DNA from 3 places in the Jeotgalibaca porci genome. Region 3 is predicted to be linked to each of the others. Evidence: predicted binding sites of a transcription regulator. Region 3 holds the regulator's gene; each other region holds the start of a gene.

Region 1 (7,633 bases), 290 kb from region 3:
CAATAAATGCGTTCAACGCCGGAATAATGGCCTGTTCTCGTTGTTTATCGAACATGAGAAACAGCAGCCCCATCAGCTGCTCACTCACTTGATCGGCAAAGGTTGTTTTTAATAGTGCTTGTTTCTTTGCATTGGCAATATGTGGGTGTATCAGAAATTGTTCGACGTCTCTTTCACTCAAAGCATCACGGACACGTGCAACTTGCGCAACATCTTCTTTCAATGTTCCATTTTCTTCGGAGAGCTCCAACAGAGCATTTGCGTAACGATTCTCTAACTGATCCATGATGACTCCTCCAACTGAGCAATCATATCTTCAAAGTAGTCTGCTTGGGCTTTATCGTCCAAGTTCTCTGCCAAATATTTCCCGGCAATAACTGAAGAGAGCTCAATAATATGGAGACGCGATTCTTCTTTCAGACGTTCTTTATCTCCAGCAATCTTCGCAAGCGATTGTTGCTTCATCTTGTCTGCCTCTTGAACAGCTTCTTCCAGAATTACTTTTCTCTGATCATTTGCTTCTACTCGCGCCGCTTCCAGGATTTCAGTCCGTTCTTTTTCAATTTCAGTTATTTTCGTTTCGTATTCAGCTATCAAAGCCGTTGCTTTAGCCATTGTCTCTTCTGCCTCGTCACGACTATTTTGAATGCGGTCACTCCGCTTCTCCATAAATTCTTTGACAGGCTTATAAAGTAGATAGGTGAGTACAGCAGCCAAAACAATCCCATTGAATAATTGGAAACCGATTTGTATAAGTGTCTGAGCATCCAGTCCGAATACACGACCTTCCGGTACTGCTTGAGTGGAGAGAATTATTAGTTTATTCAATTCTCACGTCCTCCTTCCCTCAATCTTTCAATCTGTTCGCGCATCCCTTATTACAGTAAGCTGACTAATGTATCAATCAGTGGGTTCGCGAATAGCATGATGATTGCGATTAGAAGACCGTAAATACCTGATGTCTCAGACATAGCCAAACCAACGAACATTGTTGAACGAATGTCATCTGCCGCTTCTGGTTGTCTTCCAATTGATTCGATTGCCTGTGCTGCAATTTTTGCTTGCCCAAAAGTAGTAAGTACCCCGTTAAGTAAAGCGATTGCCGCCGCAATATGTACAATTCCAATTACTGTTGCTAATGATTCCATGTTGTAATTCCTCCATTATTTGGTTTTTTATTTTTATTCTGCTGCACCTTTTACATACATCAAACTTAAGATGACAAAAATATATGTCTGCAATGCTCCAAAGATAATATCAAAGAACGCATGCAGCAAAGCCGGAATCCCTATTTGTGTAAAATAAGGCATCAAGCCATAGTAGAGAGTTAATATGATTGTCCCTGACAACATATTTCCGAAAAGACGGAAACTCAATGACACCGGTTTTGCGATTTCACCAATCAAGTTGAGTGGGAAAAAGATAAAGTGCGGGTCAAAGAAACTTTTTAGGTATGCTCCCTTTTGGTGTTTGAATCCCATCCCGAGCATCAAGATAAAACTGGCAAATGCTAAAGCAAAGGTCGTTGCCCAATCAGCTGTCGGTGCCCGTAGACCGAAAATACTCATCAGGGCACTGAACAAGACAAACATGAATACCATGAAATACCAAGGAGCGATATAAGAAAGTTTCTTACCTAATGTGTTGGTGATGAAGTTATCGAACATTTCAATAACGGCTTCAATTGCATTTTGAAAGCCTGCTGGGATTTCTTTAAACTTCTTCAATTTAGAGCGTGTATAGAGAGCAATCAGTGTTAATACCAACATAATGATCCAGGTATTGACGATTGTTTCTGTAATCCAAATATCGATACCAAAGATATTCCAAATTGCATAGTTTTCAATATTTAACACGCATGATTCACCTCCTCTTCCTTATTATGTTCCAACAACTTATTTTCTCCTATAGATAAGCTGTTCGAGGTACAATGCCAATTGAAAAGCAATGATACCGGCTGCCACGCCCCATAAACTGACTTGTGGTACGACCGCTCCTGTGAAAAGAACTACTCCAGTGACGAAAAGACGGAATAATTGCTGTAAACTTACATAATTTCCAGCTTTTTTCTTGTCCATTCCCAATGCGCGATCGACTGCGCGTTCCAACACAAACACTTTCCAAATGCTGACACCTGTCCCAAGCAACGTGCCTAATAAAAAGGGTAAAAATGCCAGGGAACGATAATAAATAAAAGAAGCAACTACGAATAGTGCCGCGATTCCTACAATGGTTATTATCATTCGCTTAGCTAATGGTGATACTTTCATAAATCTCCCTCTTCCTTATGTTTGTCTTCATCTGACCAATTAAACAAAGATTTTATCGCTGCTCCGACCCCAAAAAAGGAAAAGAGTAAGAGGAGCCACGGTGATGTATGGAAAAAGTTATCTAAAAATTTTCCCAAAAAAACACCTATTAATACAGATGCTGCCATCGTTACACCAACTTGGGAGAAGTTTGCAAGCGCCTTGGCAGTCTGATTCGTTTGAGTGGGTTTCTTTTCTTTATCTGGCTTAACCACAAAAAGCCCTCCTCACTGTTCTCCAAAGGAAAAAAGAGACATTCAGGAAGATTGTCAGTCTGTGAATGTCTTTTATCAATTGGCCCAACGTTGGTTATTGTTTTAATCTTGCGATAAATATTATAACACATTAATAACAATAGCATATAAATCCAGGCTCTGGCAACAAAGAATTCAAGTAAACCTAAAATTATTTGTTAAGTAAAGGTTAAGATTCTTAAGCTTTATTTAACATCCAAATCTTCTAACGCCTTCACAAATTCATTTTTCTTTTCTTTTGCATCTACTGAATCAATGTAGTTCATCGGGTTCCCGATGACTCGTAAATGGTGATGCAAATTTGTAAATTGAATCGGGGCGTCACCACCATATTCCCCGTCTAAATTTATCATGAGCCGTTGCCCATCCAATGATTCTGCTTTTACGAAGGACGTATGTTTATACAGAACGCGGGGATCGTCACAGTGCTTGCCATTCCGAATGAGCATACCGATTAGTTGTAAGATATCCAATATATTGGCCGTCTTAATGACAAACAAAGTAAAGGTTCCGTCCCCAATCGTTGCCCCTGGATCAATCGGTGAAACGCCACCGACCGTATTTGTCAAAGTGACAAAGAGCATGGACGCTTCCCCTTCGTATATACCGCCATCATAGGTAACTCGCATTTGAATAGGTTTCACTCGGGGCAACTTCTCAGCCCCCTTAATTAAGTAAGCAAGGTAGCCAAATAACGCTTTCATTTTGACGGGTGCTTCGTAGGTTATATCAGAGAGATGTCCTGCGGCTGCAATATTCATAAAGTATGTATTGCCGGTCTTTCCAATATCCATCGGGATGGCTTCTTGGGACACTAAGAAGCGGGCGGCTTCTAGCAAATCATGACGGGGTATTTGCAGAGACCGGGCATAGTCATTCGTCGTTCCAGCAGGAATAATACCAATCGTCGGGCGTTTCTCTAGCCCCGCGACCCCATTGATTACTTCACTGACGGTCCCATCGCCCCCTGCTGCCACAATCAAATCGAAGCCTGCTTGTGCTGCTCGCTTTGCTTCATTAGATGCTGATAAATATTCTGCGGTTGTTTCATACGTACTGGTTTCATAGCCAGCCTGTTCGAATATTCTTAAAATATCCAACAGATATTTAGTAATTTGTTCACGGCCTGAAGAAGGATTATATATAATACGTGCGCGCATACTGCACCTCCTTGGTCTTTGATTTTATTATACATTACTTTATGTACAAAAGAGGCTCGAAATGGTATGCTATTTCTTGTATTTTACACATCCCCCATTCAACTTTTTGTAAAAGTTGCTTAAATTAAATTATAAAAGGCATCTCTTCATGCTTTCATCTTGTTACCATTTTTTACCCTAGCACTTCCCTCTGGCTTTTTTCAAGAATCTCCCTTAATATATGTAGTAGTTATTTTATGTTAAACCACAACATATTGTGGTTTATTAAGATTGAGGAGTGATTCGAGTGGCTACTGAAATAAATTCTACTTTAAAGCATGGTTACGAACAATTGAACAAAGACATCGAACAATTTGATGCAGTATTCCCGATTACCGAGGATATGAATATTACTTATAATGGCGTAGCGCGCTTAGTTATGTTGGACCGCTACTCTTTCAAAGATACAAAGAAAACGACCCTTAAAGAAGGCGACTTCGTTCTCTTAACGGTTAAAGAAGATCCGAAGTACCCAGCACGCGGTACTGGTACGATTGTTTCTTTGGACTGGGAAAAAGGTGAAGCACTTGTTCAAGTTTCTGAAGAATACCGTGCAACAATTGACACATTCAGTGAAGCTGAAGACGGCATTGTAAAACGTGCCATCATTACTTTGGACAAGCCCTTGGAGCTATACTATGAACAAATCGCAATGCGTAATGCGCACGGTTTGGCACAAGTAGAGATTTCTCCTGAAAAACGTTATGAAGCTTTTGTAAAATTCTACGAAGAACAAAAAGTTAAAAACTTTATCCCTGCAGGACGCGTCTTATATGGAGCAGGTTCTGGTACGGATGTCACATACTTTAACTGTTACGTAATGCCAATGGTTCCAGACTCACGTGGTGGCATTTCTGACCACCGTAAAAAAGTAATGGAAATCATGAGCCGTGGTGGTGGTGTTGGTACGAATGGTTCGACACTCCGTCCGCGTCACGCATTAGCACGTGGGGTTAATGGTCGTTCATCCGGTTCTGTTTCTTGGTTGGATGATATCGCGAAATTAACGCACTTGGTTGAACAAGGCGGTTCCCGTCGTGGTGCACAAATGATCATGTTGACAGATTGGCACCCAGATATTATCGAATTTATCATTTCAAAAATGCAAAACCCACGTATTTTACGTTACATCATCGAGAACTTCGAAGATGAGCAAATTCGTACGTTGGCGCATAACAAATTGAGATTTACGCCATTTTCACCAAAAGAAACAAACATGTACACAGGAATCTTGAACTACAAAAATATCCCTGGTAACGGCGGATTTGATGATTCTGTGATTCGTGATGCTGAATTGAAATTGCGTGATGGTGGTACATATACAGTTAATGATTCTGAGTTCCTAACCGGAGCAAACATTTCTGTTTGTATTACCGATGAATTCATGGCAGCTGTTAAAGCTGACGCTGAATACGAACTACGCTTCCCGGATGTTGAAAACTACTCTGAAGAAGAAATGGCACATTACGATGCTGAGTGGGTAAATGTTGGTGATGTTCGTGAATGGGAAGCTGCCGGCCATGCCGTACGTGTTTATCGTTCCATTAAAGCACGCGAATTGTGGAAATTAATCAACGTGTGTGCGACATACGCTGCTGAGCCAGGAATCTTCTTCATCGACAATGCAAACAAAATGACAAATGCGCAAGCATATGGTCAAAAAGTTGTTGCTACAAACCCATGTGGTGAGCAACCTCTTGCTCCTTACTCTGTTTGTAACTTGGCTGCTGTTAACTTGGCAGAAATGGTTAATAAAGACTTACAAATGGTCGACTTTGCGAAATTGGAAAAAACAGTTCGTATGGGCGTACATATGCAAGATAACGTTATTGATTCAACGCCTTACTTCTTGGAAGAAAACCGTATCCAAGCACTTGGCGAACGCCGTGTTGGTTTAGGAATCATGGGATTAGCAGATATGTTAATCTACTGTGGTGTCCGCTACGGTTCTGAAGAAGGAAACCAATTAATCGATCAAGTATTCCAAACAATCGCCGTAACTGCTTACGAAGAGAGTATTGAACTTGCGAAAGAACGCGGAAGCTTCCCGTTCTTAGTTGGTGAAACAGGTCGCGAAACACAAGAATTGCGTGAGAAATTCGTTAACTCTGGTTTCATGAGCCGCATGCCTGAACACGTTCGTGAAGGCGTCTTGAAATACGGTATCCGTAACTCTCACTTGTTGACAGTTGCGCCTACTGGTTCGACTGGTACAATGGCCGGTGTTTCAACTGGTTTAGAACCTTACTTCAGTTTCTCTTACTTCCGTTCTGGACGTTTAGGTAAATTTATCGAAGTAAAAGCTGAAATCGTTCAAGAGTACTTGGACCGCAATCCAGATGCTGACCCAGATAACTTGCCGGACTTCTTTACTACTGCAATGGCATTATCACCAGAAGAACACGTGGATGTTCAAACAACGATCCAACGTTGGGTAGACAGTTCTATTTCTAAGACAGTAAACGCCCCGCGCGGTTACAATGTTGAACAAGTAGAGAAAATCTACGAGCGTCTCTATGATGGTGGTGCTAAAGGTGGTACGGTTTACGTTGACGGAAGCCGTGACTCACAAGTACTAACTTTGAAAGCAGAAGAGAATCTTTTCGAAGATGATTATGAAGCAAACGAAAAAGAAGCCAAAAAAGTAAATAAAGATAAAACGTTCTTAGTTGAGTCGATTGTTGACCTGGAATCAACAGACGTAACGATTGGTAATGAAATTGGCGATACGTGTCCAATCTGCCGTATCGGTACGGTTGAAGATTTAGGTGGCTGTAACACATGTAACAACTGTGCAGCACAACTGAAGTGTGGACTATAAAAGAAGTGATTGAAGTCGTGAGCGGATTGCCGCTCGCGACTTTTTTGTTGTATTAGGGTTTTATAAGCTTCTGAGGGAACATCAATTGTTTTCACGTGTTTGTCTTATGTAAAGTAAAGTGAGCAATGATTGGTACTTCATTACCCAGTTCCGTTCCAAAGTGAGCAATGATTGGTGCTTCATTACCCAGTTCCGTTCCGCATACATACTAGTTTGAAGGAATAATCTGCCTAATTTTTGGATAGAGAGCTTGAGGCCTTCCTCTCCAAGCTGTCTAAGCTTCGAAACATTTAAAAGCGTGGTATACTTATTACACTAGAAATTAAAGGATTGAAAGATATGACAAGAGAAGAAATTCATAGTAAACTTGCGCTTCTGCCCGACTTGCCAGGTTGTTATATCATGAGAAATTCCGAAAATGAAATCATTTATATCGGTAAAGCGAAAAATTTACGAAGCCGTGTTAAGTCTTATTTCCAACAAAAACACGAGGGTAAAACAGCGCTCCTCGTTGCTGATATCGACCATTTTGAATTCATTGTAACGAAAACCAACAAGGAATCACTCCTGTTGGAAATCAGTCTCATTAAACAATACCAACCAAAATATAATATTAAGTTAAAACAAGGAACGATGTATCCTTATTTAAAAGTGACAAACGAAAAAGATCCGCAACTCATCATTACGTCTATCGTAGAAGATGACGGCGGTGTTTACTTTGGTCCCTATCCCCATGTCTATGCTGCTACGGAAACCCAACAGTTCATCCAGAAAGTTTACCCGTTGCGGAAATGTGCCCGCAATTCCAAACGTGCGTGTCTCTATTATTCGATGGGCCAGTGCATTGGTTGCTGCGACCATGACGTTACTCAAGAAGAATATGCAACTCAAATTCAAAAAATTAGCCGTTTCCTAAATGGCGAAGTGAAAGAAATCAAACAGAATCTCGTTGAAAAGATGCACGATGCTGCAGAGCGGTTGGATTTCGAGCAGGCTGCTGACTACCGTGACCAAATTCGTTACATTGAGACAACGGTTGAAAAGCAAACC
Region 2 (7,633 bases), 730 kb from region 3:
GCTACACACCCATTGCAATCTGGCAATATGCGTTGTTGGCCCTTGGTTCCGCCATGCTATTGAGCTATTTATTAATGCTGTTTACGGTCGGACTCAGTTGGGTGTTCAGAACAATTTACCTGACCATTATCCTTACACTGAGTACTTACTTCGTTCCTCAGTTTTGGTTGGTCGTACAGCCGTTTACGGCTTGGCAACCGAGTCTTTATTTCCGGATTGAATCGGTCTTGATGGGCGATATGGCACAGGCAACAGGATTACCCGGTGTTTACTTCTGGAAAGGTCTGCTGATTATGCTGGTACTTCTTATTCTGATGGAAGTATTATTCGCAGGTATTTTCGATCGGATTCAAACACAATCACTGGGGCTAAGAAGGAGGATGAAACGATGACATTAGCAGTAAATAATTTAACCGTTCGTTATGGTGAACGGACGATTTTGGATGATATCAGTTTTGAAATTGAAAAGGGGTCGATTATTGGTCTGGTTGCGCCGAACGGGACCGGGAAAACGACTTTATTTAATGCCATGATGCGCTACATTCCCGTTCAAGAAGGATCGATTGTGATTGATGACAGAACCTATCAAAACAGCCGCCGAGATATTTTAGCGTTGCATAAAAAAGTAACGTTTTTCCCGGATCAAGCAGATCTTTACGAAAACTTTTCCGGTCGTGAGCATATTCAGATTTATGCCGAAATTTGGCAAAAAGATGCGGAACGTGTGGATGCCATTATTGATCAACTGCATATGGGCCATTATGTCGATCGAAAAGTACAGACCTACTCCTTGGGGATGCGCCAACGCTTGTGTTTTGCGATGATGTGCGCAGCCAACACACCGATTATGTTGATGGATGAAGTGATGAACGGGCTGGATCCGGAAAATGTCAATCTCGTCTCCAGCGTATTGGAAACTTTGCGGTCAGAAGGGAAAATTATTATGGTCGCGTCCCACTTGTTGGATAACTTGGATGAGTATGCCGATAAAGTTTTCTTTTTGGAAAACGGCCGCTTTACATATATTTCCGATCATCATGAAGCAAAGCAGACGTACGTGAAAGGAAAAATTTCCCGTGATGCCTTTGATGCCCTGACCGATTTACCTGAAGGAACGTTGTATTTAGACAGCGGCTTGTGCTGTATTCCGACAACGGATGATGCAGATGCCGTGCATTACTTGCAATTGCTACGTGCGAACGACGCACAAACCGCCACAGTCGGACCACTCGCAACAGCGGATCATTACGTCCGCATTTATGATTTCACGACAGAAAATAAGGAGTGAGACAATGCGTAAGAAAAATTATGTATTACTAAGTTTTATCCCCCTTCTCGCTGCTTGCTCTTCTTATACCGGTGTTATCAGCCAACAGTATGATGGGGAAAGAATCGAAACAGATACAGCTGTCTTGGCTGCTTATGAAGAAAAGTACGAAATTGTCGGTGACGAAAAGGAGGTACTCGGTGAGGCCCTTCCTGAATTTTTCTATCGCGAGCCTCTGGATTTTGGCGATGATGAAGACTATATGCATCCCCTAACTGAGGAACCGCTGACGGTTGGCGTGGATTTACCGGAGGGACGGTATACGATTGTAAAAAGTGAAGAGATGGGTACCGGCTACTTCACGGTTATGGATACGGACGATACGAAGGTTTTCGAACAACTTCTAGATTTTACACAAAACACACTGGAATTAAACTTGTACGACGGAATGAAGATTACGGCAAATGAAGGCTATTCGCCTCGGTTATTTATATTTGGAAAGCCCGTTGCGCCGTTCGATCCGTCGGCTATGTTCGCTGATGCACCGCACCCAGAAATAGAAGGACAAAAGCGTTTTGGAAACGGTGTTTATCACATTGGTAAACACATTGAACCCGGCGAATACAGTCTAGAAGTGGGACTTGACTATATGGCCTCAGGTGTTAATTATGTGTACGTGCTACAGACAGATGGTTCGTTCAACGTCTTCGAATTAACCGGTGATTATCGTGAAGGGGTGGATAGTTCGATTACACTGTCTTTAGAAGAAGGTCAGACCTTATTTATAGCCAGCAAATCAACGACCGTACTGACGCCGGTTGAATGAAAAAGGAGCGAGTTTATGATTATAATAAAAGAAATAACACCAGAAACGAAGGCAGACTTGCAGTTGAAAAATGAACCATTTGAAATCCGCGGGCGCATGCTTGTGACACGGACATCAGCTGAGTGGCAGCATGAAGTTACATTGTTTGAAGAAAAAATGCAGATGACCTTCCCCGATGAAGCATATGATTTTGACGCGGTGGTTGCAGATGGATTTGCGTTGGGTGCTTATGATTATGATAGCGGGAAATGTGTCGGTTTGGCAATTATGAAAAATGATTGGTTCAAGTATATGTATCTGACCGATTTGAAAGTAAACCAAGCGTACCGCAAACAAGGTGTGGCTTATCAATTAATTGAGGCTGCTCTTTACATGGCACAGGAACGAGGTTATGCCGGCATCTTTACAATCGGCCAAGATAACAATGTGAATGCCTGTGAATTTTATTTGCGCAGTGGTTTTGAAATTGGTGGCTACAACACGCGCGGATACAGGCATACTGTACAGGAAGATAAAGCGGATATTTATTTTTATTGGGATGCACCTAAAAGTTCGAATTCTTATCAATAGCATCATCCACATCGTTTTGTTATCCTTATATTATAATAATAAGGAGATGATTTTTGATGACTGATGCAAATTTGAACGATCCGCGTAAGATGTATTACAGCGAAAAGTTCCCTGTTCAAGAGCAAAACACTCCCGCTCTTCAAGACAAGATGGATCCAAAACCAGATTGTGGTGAAGAAAGTTATAAAGGTTATAACCGTCTCGAAGGCCGCCGTGCACTCATTACCGGTGGGGATTCCGGAATTGGTCGTGCCGCTGCGATTGCATATGCGCGCGAAGGTGCCGATGTTGCGATTCAATTCTTCCCAGGTGAAGAACCGGATGCAGAAGAAGTAAAAGCTTTAATCGAAAAAGAAGGCCGTAAAGCATTGCTGCTTCCGTATGATTTACGTGACGATAACGCCGCTACAGAAATTGTAACGCGCACAGTGGATGCATTTGGCGGATTAGATCTTTTAGTCTTAAATGCTGCCCAACAAATTGCCCAACCTTCGCTGAGTGATTTAACGATGAAACAAGTTCACGATACATTTAAAGTAAACATTATCAGTATGTTCGAAACCGTTAAAGCGGCGGAAGAACACTTGAAACCAGGGAGTGCGATTATTACGACGACTTCGGTTCAGTCGTTTGATCCAAGTGACCCATTAATGGATTATGCTGCTACGAAAGGCGCAATCAGTAACTTTACTGTTTCCTTGTCGTCTTACTTTGCCGACAAAGGTGTCCGTGCAAATGCAGTCGCTCCAGGCCCAATCTGGACACCATTGCAATTGGACAGCGGGCAATTAGACGGTGCGATTCCTGAATTCGGTCAAAGCAGCTTGATTAAGCGCGCAGGCCAACCAGTCGAACTTGCTCCTGTTTATGTGTTGCTTGCTTCAGATGAAGGAAGTTACATTACCGGACAAATTTACGGCGTAACCGGTGGACAAAACATCGGATTATAGAAAGTAAAAAAACCGCTATCTTTACAGCTTATTTCTGTAAAGATAGCGGTTTTTTATGCGTTCCACAACACTACTGCGCTCTGCTTCAGACTTTCTTTGACTTTGATTATACGCTGATTGGAACTGCCACGAAATTGTAACGTTAAATCCTGTTTAGCTAACTCGAAACGACCATCAACTAAAATATCTACACGTTCGAGCAACTCTATTTTATCCGCTGTTTCAACTTGAAGTTCCTCCCACGTGTAGCCCGTCCAACTCCAAATATCTTTTTCTTTACCGAATTTTTCCCGCACTTTATTAACTAAAGGCAATAAGATACCGGTATTCAAAAATGGTTCTCCGCCCAAAAGCGTTAAGCCTTGAACATAATCAGGTTCCAAATCTTTTAAAATTCTTTCTTCCAGTTCTGGTGTATAGCGTTCGCCGTAGCTAAACGACTGTGCAACTTTATTGTAACAGCCCGCACACGCAAATAAGCAGCCGCTCACATACAAACTATTGCGGACGCCTTCACCATCCACAAAATTAAATGGCTTATAGCTCGCTACTTTCCCCCGTGAATACTGTTCGGATGTCCATTCACCCGGCTCTGGATGTCGCAATCCCCTCACACTCCTACATATGTTTCTTACGTGCTAAAATTTCTTTGTGGCGGCCTGATACCATCGGACGTTTTTGAGGATTCCCGAGATACCCGCATGTACGCTTCACGACATCGCACGTTTCAGGGTTATGATTTCCGCAGTGCGGGCATTCAAAGCCTCTGGCAGTCGGATTGAAATCGCCACTATAGCCACATTCAAAACATTTATCGATAGGCGTGTTTGTTCCTAAGTACCCCACTTTATCATAAGCATAATCCCAAACAGCCTCTAGCGCTTTCGGATTTTGACGAATATTGGGATATTCACAGTAATGAATAAAGCCGCCTGATGAATACACCGGATAATCCTTTTCAAAGTCTAGTTTTTCAAAAGGCAATGGTTTCTTGCGCACATCATAGTGGAAACTGTTCGTATAGTAGCCTTTCGACGTAACATCTGAAACTTCTCCAAATTTTTCCATGTCCAGTCGGCAAAAACGGTCTGTTAAACTTTCGCTTGGTGTCGCATAAACGCTGAAGTGATAGCCATATTCATTTCCCCAGTTATCACAATTACGCTTTAACTCTTTCAGAATCTCTAGGGTAAATGCTTTTGCTTCAGGATTCTTTTCCCACGCCGGTCCATAAAAAACTGCGGCACTTTCATAAAGTCCAATGTATCCCATTGATACCGTTGCCCGTTTATTTTTGAACAACGTATCCACATCTTCTTCTGCCGTTAATTTGTGTCCCCATGCCCCATTCATATATAAAATAGGTGCGTTTTCCGGGCGTGCCTCTTTCACACGCTCTACGCGATAAACAAGTGCGTCTTTCACAATTGCGATACGCTCGCGTAAGAGTTGCCAAAACTCCTGCATATCACCATTTGATTCAATTGCAATGCGGGGTACATTCAAAGTCACCACACCCAAGTTCATCCGGCCGTTAGTTACCTCATTGCCGTCAGCATCTTGCCAACTTTGTAAGAAAGAACGACAGCCCATGGGCACTTTATAAGAACCGGTTAATGCGACCAACTTATCATAATTTATGATGTCAGGATACATCCGCTTCGTTGCACATTCAATTGCGCGTTGCTTGATATCGTAGTTTGGATCAGTCGGCCGTAAGTTGACACCATCGCGAATACCAAAAACTAATTTCGGGAAAATAGCCGTGCGGCGTTCTTTCCCCAGTCCTTGAATGCGCACAGCCAGAATGGCTTTTTGAATTTCGCGTTCATAGCGATTGGTTCCTAGACCAAATCCAAACGTCACAAAAGGCGTCTGTCCATTCGAAGTATAGAGTGTATTGACTTCATACTCCAGACTTTGCATCGCATCGTAAATATCTTTCTTCGTTTTTTCCCACGCGTAGTCCGCTTGCTTATCGGATTGCACCCATTTTTCTGCTTCGGCGCGGTGTTTTTGTTCATTCATTTGTGCGTAAGGAGAAAGTAATTCATCAATACGGTCAGCACTGGTTCCCCCATATTGACTGCTGGACACATTTGCAATGATTTGTGCCATTTGAGCAGCTGCTGTTTGAATCGATTTTGGTTTCTCAACTTCTGCATTCCCAATCGTAAAGCCCTGTTCGAACATATATTCAAAATCAATCAAGCAGCAATTAGTCATCGGGGAATAAGGATGGTAGTCCAAATCATGGAAATGAATATCACCACGTAAATGCGCATTTTCGACATGCGCGGGCAACATTCTGAGACCTAGTGCTTTTGCTGTTACCCCGGCGGTTAAATCACGGATTGTATTAAATACGCGACTATCTTTATTGGCATTTTCATTCAAAATCGTTTCATCTGCTTGGATGAGACTTTGAACACGTGATTCAATACTGCGTTGTGACTCTCTAGCTTTTCTTTTGTTGAGGCGATACTGATGATAATTGGCAGCCGTTTGGGTCAGTTCACTCGTTGCCAACATACTCTCAACGCGTTCATGAATAGCTTCTGTTGTAATTTTTTCACCTGTATAAGACTGCATTTGAATGTGAATTTTGTTGATGATGTTTTGTAGTTCCGCAGCATCTTCACTATCACTTTGTCCGTTCATATGATTGGCTTTTTCAATAGCAGCCACAATTTTTTCGATTTTGAATGGCATCATTCTTCCATCTGTTTTTAATACAGTTAAAGGGATACTTTTTACTTCCGGTACAATTCTACTCACTTAAAAAACCTCCAACACACTATATATAGTCTAAATAAAAATAAAAACACTAGATGTTGTTATAACTCTATCACAATCTTACTTGTGAGTAAATACACAAAAAGTAAGCAAAAGAAAACTACTCTTGCCATTTAGAGACAAAGAGTAGTTCTCGAATTGTTAGTTAAAATCCTGGTTCTAACCCATCTTTTTCATCAGAATTGTAAAATTGTCGCCAATCAATCAGTCCCACATCCAAGCCGCGCAACAAAACTTCTGCTGTTCCGATATTGGTTGCCAAAGGAATGTCGTAAACGTCACTTAAGCGAATCAAGGCTGTTACGTCCGGCTCATGTGGCATCGCAGCCAATGGATCACGCAGGAAGATAACAACATCCATTTCATTTTCAGAAATTAAGGCACCAATCTGCTGATCACCGCCTAGTGGACCGGATTTAAAGCGATGAACCTTTAACCCTGTTGCTTCTGAAATCCTTAATCCCGTTGTCCCTGTTGCAAATAATTCATGTTTTTCCAATACAGGTTGATACGCCGTACAAAGTTGAATCATCAAATCTTTCTTACGATCGTGCGCAATCATTGCAATTTTCATAACTCTATTACCCCCACATGAAATGATAAATCCAGTATAGCATTTTTCTTATTTTTATCGTGAAGATTTCATACTTTCTTCATATCTAGAAGTTAATATATAAATAAGCCAATCACAACAATCTTTTTTCTTTGCTCCTCCAAGTAAAGAATAACTCCTTATAAAGAAGCAGCCTAGCCGGGCTGCTTCTTTTTTTAGTATGTCCGACTGGGTATAAGGGTTAATCCCGCTACAAGAGTCAGGTAGTTCTCACTGTTTAAGGTCGTAACGAACCAATAAATGTTATCTGGAAGCGGCAAAGGAAAAGTTACGGCTAGCGGATTCAAAACAGCAATAATCAGTGCCGGCAACGCCACCATAAAGAATAATGATGTGTCCTTCATACGAAAATTATTCCACATAAATAGCAGTGACAGATACAGACCCGTTAAAAAGGGTAACGCAAACTGCAACCATGCATATAAAATGGCGTCATCCGGTGTCGTCAATCGCCACAAAACATTTTGATTAAAATAATTACGAGAAAAAATGACCAATACAAGACCTGCTAACCAAATAAGATTCATTAACCATGGATTATTTTTATTCCTGCGCATCATACACCTCTTACCTATTTTTTAACATTATACCAAATCCACTTCTTTTTGGAA
Region 3 (7,633 bases):
AACGTTTCCAAAATGAATTAGTCGGCGAACAAATTCATACAATTGAACGTCGGGGTAAGTACTTGATTTTTCTTTTAGATCATTGGGCGATGGTTTCCCATTTGCGAATGGAAGGGAAATTCACTGTTACAAAAACAGGTGAGCCTTATGAGAAACACACGCATGTCGTTTTTCATCTCAGTGATAATCGCGATTTGCGTTATTTGGATGTGCGTAAGTTCGGTCGTTTTTCGTTGATGCCGATTGATAAAAAGGAAAATTACGGTCCAATTCAAAAGTTAGGACCTGAACCAACAACGAGCCAATTTTCGCTCGAGAATTTCCAAGAAAAGTTATCCCGGACACAACGTGCAATTAAAGCGGTGATTCTGGATCAGCATATTGTGGCAGGTGTGGGGAATATTTATGCCGATGAATCTTTGTTCCGTGCGCAAATTAATCCCATGAAACCCGCGAATCAGTTAAATAAGGGGGAGACTGCGCGTCTGCGTGAAGCGATTATTACGGTTATTGCAAATGCAGTGGAAGCAGGCGGGACCACCATTCGGACGTATAAAAACACGCTGGGAGAAGCCGGGAAGTTTCAAGTTGCTCTCAATGTTTATGGCAAGACAAATGAAGACTGTCCACGCTGTGGCACCCCGATTGAAAAGACTAAAGTCGCACAACGGGGCACACATTACTGTCCTAAGTGCCAAGGGTCGATTGCACGCTATGAAAAGAAAGGACCGGCAGGATGACATATATTTTAGGATTAACAGGAGGTATCGCGACTGGGAAGTCAACCGTGTCAAGGTATTTTTCTGATAAAGGCTATGCGGTGGTGGATGCAGATGTAGTAGCACGTCGCGTGGTTGAACCAGGGACAGAAGGGTTGGCTAACATTGTCGCGCATTTTGGAACTGAAATTATCCAAAAAGACGGAACATTAAATCGTGAAAAGCTAGGCGCAATGATTTTTTCCGATGCTGAAAAACGTGAAACGCTAAATAACCTTTTAAGTGCTCAGATTAGACGGACGATTATGGCCGACACAGAAACGCTTGTAAATGCAAACCAACCGCTGATTGTATTGGATATTCCCTTACTGTATGAAGCAGGCTATGAAACCCACTGTGATGCCGTTATGGTTGTGTATACAACCGAAGCAGTGCAGCTGGAACGGTTAATGGCCCGCAACAATTTGACGGAAGAAGAGGCTTTGAATCGTATTGCCAGTCAAGAGCCGATTGAAACCAAGAAAGACCGCGCAGATATTGTCATAGACAACAACGGCCCCCTGAACCATACCTATGAACAAGTTGAAACATGGCTGAAAAACAACATAATATAGCGGTTATTATGGTATACTAGCTACAGAAAATGACTAGAAAGGGGTCTGGAAAGAATGCAATGTCCAAAATGTCAATATAATGGATCGCGAGTTGTGGACAGCCGCCCCGTCGAAGAAAATAACTCGATTCGCCGCCGTCGTGAGTGCGAATGTTGTCACCAACGCTTTACTACTTTTGAACGAATTGAACAGACACCGTTGCTCGTTGTGAAAAAGAACGGGACACGTGAAGAATTCAGCCGTGAAAAGTTATTGCGTGGTCTGATTCGCTCCAGTGAAAAGCGTCCGATTAAGTTGGAGCAGCTGGAAGAAGTTGTGAACCAGGTTGAACGGGAACTGCGTGCATCGGGTGAGAGCGAAATACCAAGTATGGCTATCGGTGAGTATGTGATGGAGCACTTGGCTAAAATTGATGATGTAGCGTATATTCGCTTTGCGAGTGTGTATCGTCAATTTTCTGATCGTGAAACATTCTTGGCGGAACTACAAAACCTTGAGAAAAAGAATCACCATGAGCTAGAGGGGCGGAACGAATGAATACACCTTGGAAAAATTTAAGTCCGAAAGACTCCTTTCGCACACAACAAACGTGCTTTATTTCCGATGTGGACCGTAAAGTCATCACCTACTTGTATCAACCTATTATCGGCTCACATGCGTTCAGTTTGTACATGACGCTATTGGGTGATTTTGAAATGACACCCCAACCAAAACTGCATTCTGAACTGCTAGCCACATTAAACGTCGGGATACCGGAGTTTTATCAGGCACGCATTCGTTTGGAAGGCATAGGCTTATTGAATACATACGTGAGAGAAACCGAGCAGATGAAAGAATACATCTACGAGCCGTTGATGCCTGTCACGAGCAAACAGTTTTTTGAAGAAGATTTGTTACGGATGCTGTTGCGGGAACACATTGGTGAAGGACGTTTGAGACGGCTGCAAGAGCAATACAGTTTTCCAAAAGCTGACTATAGTGACTTACAGAAGATTACGCAATCATTTGTAGGTGTTTATAATGTGGCGCGTACGATTGTCCCGTTGGAGCAAAGTTCATTGCTGGAATCACGCAAAGGTCAAGCACCGCAGATTGAAATATCTTCGTTTAACTTCAGCTACTTGAAGCAATTATTAAATAGTCAGTTTTTCCGTCCTGAAGCATTGACATCAGAACTTCGGAAGAAGATTGAAGTCCTTAATAAATTGTACGGCATTGAAGAAGAGGAGATGGCCGCATTATTGATGCGTGCATCAAATCTTGAGAATGGTGTTGTGGATACAAAGGAGCTCGAGAATTTGGCTGCCGACAGCACGACTCAAGGTATTTCTAAGAGTGTGATTCGTGACAAAGTGGAGCAAACGGCCGAGGCTTCTGCCGAGCAACAGGCGAACCGGGAAGCGGCTTTGAAAAAAGCCGGCTACACTGAGCAGGAAATACAATTGGTTTTACTAGCGGAAAAATTAACTCCGTATCAATTTATCGCGGATATTAAGGCGCAGAAAAAGGGACAGGTTACTTCAAATGAAAAAAATCTGCTGAACATTTTGTTGAGCCAATACGATTTGTCCTCGGGAGTTTTGAATATGCTGATTTATTACATGTTGGTAATTCAAGGTGAGCCGACGATGAATAAAGGTGTCGCAGAACGGATTGCCAACGACTGGACCCAATCCGAAATCTCCTTGCCCGAAGAAGCGATTAATAAAACGAAACAATTTATCGGACAAAAGCGCGCCACTGCTGAAAAGCGCAACGTCCGTCAATATGGTCGTAACGTTGTCCGTAAGGTGGAGAAATTACCGGAATGGGCAACGGAGAAACCGACGCAGACGAAAAGCGAACGTCTTCTTTCTGACGAAGAACAGAAACGATTTAATGAACGCCTGAAAAAATTCAGGAATGGTAGAAAGGCCGGAGATGACTAATGGATCACATTGGAAGAGGATTCCGTAAATTTATGAACCAACCAAATGTTTCCGAACAATATGAAAATATGATTCGCTCGGTCTTGGCTGATCCGGAAGTCCATACTTTTCTGGAAACAAATAAAAAAACAATTACGCAAGAAATGATTTCGAACAGCTACTCAAAGTTACATGAGTTCGTGCAAGAAAAGCGTAAGTTAACACGCGGCGAAATGGGGCAAAACCCCGGTTACCAACCGGAATTGGCGCTTAATGCCGGATATATTGATGTGGTGTATGTTCCCGATCAAGCCACGATTAAACGGGAACGTGAGAAAGAATTGCGTAGCCGCATCAATTCAATTAATATTTCCAAAGAAGCTCGAAAAGCAACAATGGAGCAATTCGTGCAAACGGAAGAGCGCTTGGATGTGCTGAGCGAAGCGTTCGATTTTATAGAAGCGTATGCCGATAGTCCAGGTAGCTTCCATCAGGGCTTGTATATCCACGGGCCATTTGGTGTTGGTAAAACGTATTTGTTGGGGGCAATTGCCTATGAGCTTTCTTTGAAAGGTCATGTTACAACTTTGATGCATTACCCGACATTTACGCAAGAAATGAAAGCTGCGATTTCAGACAACAGTGTGCCTGAAAAGTTGGACTTGATTAAAAAAAGTGCGATTTTAATGTTGGATGATATCGGTGCTGAAATTAACTCGACTTGGGTGCGTGATGAAATTCTGGGTGTGATCTTACAACACCGGATGCAAGAACATTTGCCGACATTTTTTACCTCAAATCTCACTTTTTCCGAGTTGGAACAACATTTGCGAATCGGAAATCGCGGTGACGATGAGCCGATTAAAGCCAAACGTTTAATGGAACGTGTGCGCTTTTTGGCGAAAGAAGTACAAATGACAGGGAAGAATCGCCGTCTAAAAGGTTAAGAGGCCCTTGCATTTCTTGCTTGTTCATGTTTTAATGAACTAGAAATTAAATGAAATCGTTGAGAAAGACAGACAACAGAAGATAACATTTTTAGAGAGAGATGGGTTGGTGGAACATCTCAATGGCCTTTTGTATGTACCCCTTTCGAGAGAAGAATTGAAACAAGTAGATTCTTCCGGTCCGCACCGTTAACGCGCTGAAGAGTTTTCGTTTCTGACGAGAACTGAATTTGGGTGGAACCACGTCAATTACACGTCCCATTTCCGGAAGAAATTCTGGGAATGGGACTTTTTTTATTTATTAAGAGAGTATGGAGGAATAAAAATGGCAGAAATTAAGATTACTTTCCCAGATGGCTCTATCAAGTCATTTGACAAGGGAATAACTGTTCAAGACGTTGCGAAAAGCATCAGCAACAGCTTGGCTAAAAAAGCACTAGCTGGGAAATTCAATGGTGAATTAGTTGATTTTACCCGTGAATTGGAAGAAGACGGAACATTGGAAATTGTAACGCCGGATCACGAAGATGCATTGGGTATTTTGCGTCACTCAAGCGCGCATTTATTAGCACATGCGATGACACGTTTATTCCCGGGTGTTCATTTCGGGGTAGGACCTGCGATTGAATCAGGCTTCTACTATGATACAGATATGGAAAACCAATTGACAGAAGAGCAATTGGCTGACGTTGAAGCGGAAATGACAAAAATTATCCGTGAGAACCATGCCATCGTCCGTCGTGTTGTTTCACGTTCTGAAGCATTGGAAATTTTCGCGAATGATCCTTATAAAGTGGAATTGATTACTGATTTACCAGAAGATGAAATTCTAACTGTTTACCAACAAGAAGATTTCACTGACTTGTGCCGTGGGATTCACGTGCCGTCTACAGGTAAAATTCAAGTGTTCAAATTATTGTCATTGGCTGGTGCATACTGGCGCGGAAATTCAGACAACAAAATGATGCAACGTGTATACGGAACGGCATTCTTTAACAAAAAAGATTTAGCCGAATTCCTAAAAATGCGTGAAGAAGCGAAACAGCGTGACCACCGTAAATTAGGGAAAGAATTAGACTTGTTTATGATTTCTCCTGAAGTTGGATCTGGTTTACCATTCTGGTTGCCAAAAGGTGCGACAATCCGTCGTACATTGGAACGTTACATTGTGGATAAAGAAGTAAGCTTGGGTTACCAACACGTTTACACGCCAATCATGGCAAACGTAGACTTGTACAAAACGTCCGGTCACTGGGATCACTACCATGAAGATATGTTCCCGCCAATGGATATGGGTGATGGCGAAATGTTGGTTCTACGTCCAATGAACTGCCCGCACCACATGATGATTTACAAAAATGAAGTTCACAGCTACCGTGAATTGCCAATCCGAATCGCGGAACTGGGTATGATGCACCGTTACGAAAAGAGTGGGGCATTATCTGGGTTACAACGTGTACGTGAAATGACATTGAACGATGCACACGTGTTTGTTCGCCCAGATCAAATCAAAGAAGAATTCAAACGTACTTTACAATTAGTACTAGATGTTTACGAAGACTTCAAGATTACCGATTACCGTTTCCGTTTAAGCTACCGCGACCCAGCTGACAAAGAGAAATACTTTGATGACGATGCAATGTGGGAAAAAGCAGAAGCAATGCTGAAAGAAGCAATGGATGAAATGGAATTGGACTACTTCGAAGCTGTCGGCGAGGCTGCTTTCTACGGTCCAAAACTGGACGTTCAATTCAAGACTGCAATTGGGGTAGAAGAAACAATGTCTACAATCCAATTAGACTTCTTGTTGCCAGAACGTTTCGACTTAACATACGTTGGTGAAGACGGTGAAAATAACCACCGTCCGGTTGTTATTCACCGTGGCGTTATTTCAACAATGGAACGTTTCGTAGCTTACTTGATTGAAGAATATAAAGGTGCGTTCCCAACTTGGTTGGCACCGGTTCAAGCAACAATCATCCCGGTAAGCGTGGAGCACCATGCAGACCGTGCTTACGAGTTGAAATCACAAATGGACCGCATGGGTATGCGCGTCGAAGTGGATGATCGCAACGAGAAAATGGGTTACAAAATCCGTGCTTCTCAAACGCAAAAAATTCCCTACCAAATCGTAATCGGAGACAAAGAAGTAGCCGAAAATACGTTGACTGTCCGTCGTTATGGTTCGAAGGAAATGAATACAATGGCTGCAGAAGAGTATCTGTCATCTGTTGATTTCGAAATTAAGAACTTTAAATAATGGAATGTACGAACCTCCTCGTGAGGTTCGTATTTTTTCGGGGTGAAATGGTCACTATAAGGCTTAAAAATGGTTTGAGAGAGCCATTTGAGGACTAAACTGCGCACTCAAACGCAAAAACGGATCTGAGTGCGCATTTTTAGGCATTACCTGCGCACTCAAACGTAAAAATGAATCTGAGTGCGCATTTTTAGGCATTACCTGCGCACTCAAACGTAAAAACGAATCTGAGTGCGCAGTTTTAAGCACTACCTGCGCACTCAAACGCAAAAACGAATCTGAGTGCGCAGTTTTAAGCACTACCTGCGCACTCAAACGCAAAAACGAATCTGAGTGCGCATTTTTAGGCATTACCTGCGCACTCAAACGCAAAAACGAATTTGAGTGCGCAGGCATCCAAAAGGAAACATTTCTATCCCATCCGAAATAGGTTTGTGTTACTATAACACCAACGTATTATTTGAAAGGGGAACAAGCATGTCACGCGATAAATTGATGAACCTACTTGAACAAAAGGAAGCAGATATGATTGCACTACGCCGTCATTTTCACGAAAATCCTGAAATTTCATTTGAAGAAAAAGAAACAGCCGACACGATTGCTGCCTTCTATGCAGGGAAGGACGTAGAAGTCAAACGCAATGTCGGAAATGGTTACGGTATCGTTGTAACCATTCAAGGGAATAAGCCGGGCAGAACGATCGCCTTGAGGGCGGATTTTGATGCCTTACCAATTAAGGAAGAGACTAATTTACCGTTTGCTTCTAAGAAGCCCGGTGTGATGCACGCATGTGGGCACGACGGACATACCGCATATTTGATGACCTTGGCAGATTGTTTCATCGAATTGAAAGATGAGTGGGCCGGTACCATTAAAATCGTCCACCAAAATGCTGAAGAAGTTGGACCGGGTGGTGCTAAATCGATAGTCGATTCCGGTGAACTGGACGACGTGGATGAAATTTACGGCATTCATTTTTATCCAAACATCGAAGTCGGGCACGTTGAGTACGCGAGTGGCTGGGCGTATGCCGGCTGTAGTGAGATTTCAGTTAAAATTCAAGGAAAAGGTGGACATGGTTCCATGCCGCATATGAGTAACGATGCGATTGTCGCTGCTTCTTCCTTTGTCATGAACTTACAGACGGTTGTTTCTCGCCGTATTAATCCCTTTGATATGGCGGTCG

Evidence for each region. The regulator NrdR, encoded in region 3, represses ribonucleotide reductase genes. The targets are predictions, from matches to a motif close to ACACNATATATNGTGT.
Region 1: the regulator NrdR is predicted to act here: its motif matches at 3,968-3,983, upstream of G7058_RS04500 (vitamin B12-dependent ribonucleotide reductase).
Region 2: the regulator NrdR is predicted to act here: its motif matches at 6,408-6,423, upstream of nrdD (anaerobic ribonucleoside-triphosphate reductase).

What each region holds. Positions count from the first base shown of each region.
Region 1 covers NZ_CP049889.1:867,307-874,939, forward strand. The annotation lists gene atpH (ATP synthase F1 subunit delta) at 1-286, opposite strand, end outside; gene G7058_RS04470 (F0F1 ATP synthase subunit B family protein) at 274-828, opposite strand; gene atpE (ATP synthase F0 subunit C) at 879-1,148, opposite strand; gene atpB (F0F1 ATP synthase subunit A) at 1,182-1,856, opposite strand; gene G7058_RS04485 (ATP synthase subunit I) at 1,896-2,270, opposite strand; gene G7058_RS04490 (AtpZ/AtpI family protein) at 2,267-2,524, opposite strand; gene G7058_RS04495 (diacylglycerol kinase) at 2,749-3,723, opposite strand; gene G7058_RS04500 (vitamin B12-dependent ribonucleotide reductase) at 4,004-6,583, shown strand; gene uvrC (excinuclease ABC subunit UvrC) at 6,923-7,633, shown strand, end outside.
Region 2 covers NZ_CP049889.1:1,312,444-1,320,076, reverse strand. The annotation lists gene G7058_RS06860 (hypothetical protein) at 1-392, shown strand, start outside; gene G7058_RS06855 (ABC transporter ATP-binding protein) at 389-1,288, shown strand; gene G7058_RS06850 (hypothetical protein) at 1,293-2,093, shown strand; gene G7058_RS06845 (GNAT family N-acetyltransferase) at 2,109-2,663, shown strand; gene G7058_RS06840 (SDR family oxidoreductase) at 2,720-3,613, shown strand; gene nrdG (anaerobic ribonucleoside-triphosphate reductase activating protein) at 3,667-4,218, opposite strand; gene nrdD (anaerobic ribonucleoside-triphosphate reductase) at 4,232-6,328, opposite strand; gene mgsA (methylglyoxal synthase) at 6,555-6,983, opposite strand; gene G7058_RS06820 (hypothetical protein) at 7,178-7,579, opposite strand.
Region 3 covers NZ_CP049889.1:582,276-589,908, reverse strand. The annotation lists gene mutM (DNA-formamidopyrimidine glycosylase) at 1-740, shown strand, start outside; gene coaE (dephospho-CoA kinase) at 737-1,333, shown strand; gene nrdR (transcriptional regulator NrdR) at 1,388-1,870, shown strand; gene G7058_RS03045 (replication initiation and membrane attachment family protein) at 1,867-3,261, shown strand; gene dnaI (primosomal protein DnaI) at 3,261-4,187, shown strand; T-box leader at 4,238-4,451, shown strand; gene thrS (threonine--tRNA ligase) at 4,513-6,447, shown strand; gene G7058_RS03030 (amidohydrolase) at 6,925-7,633, shown strand, end outside.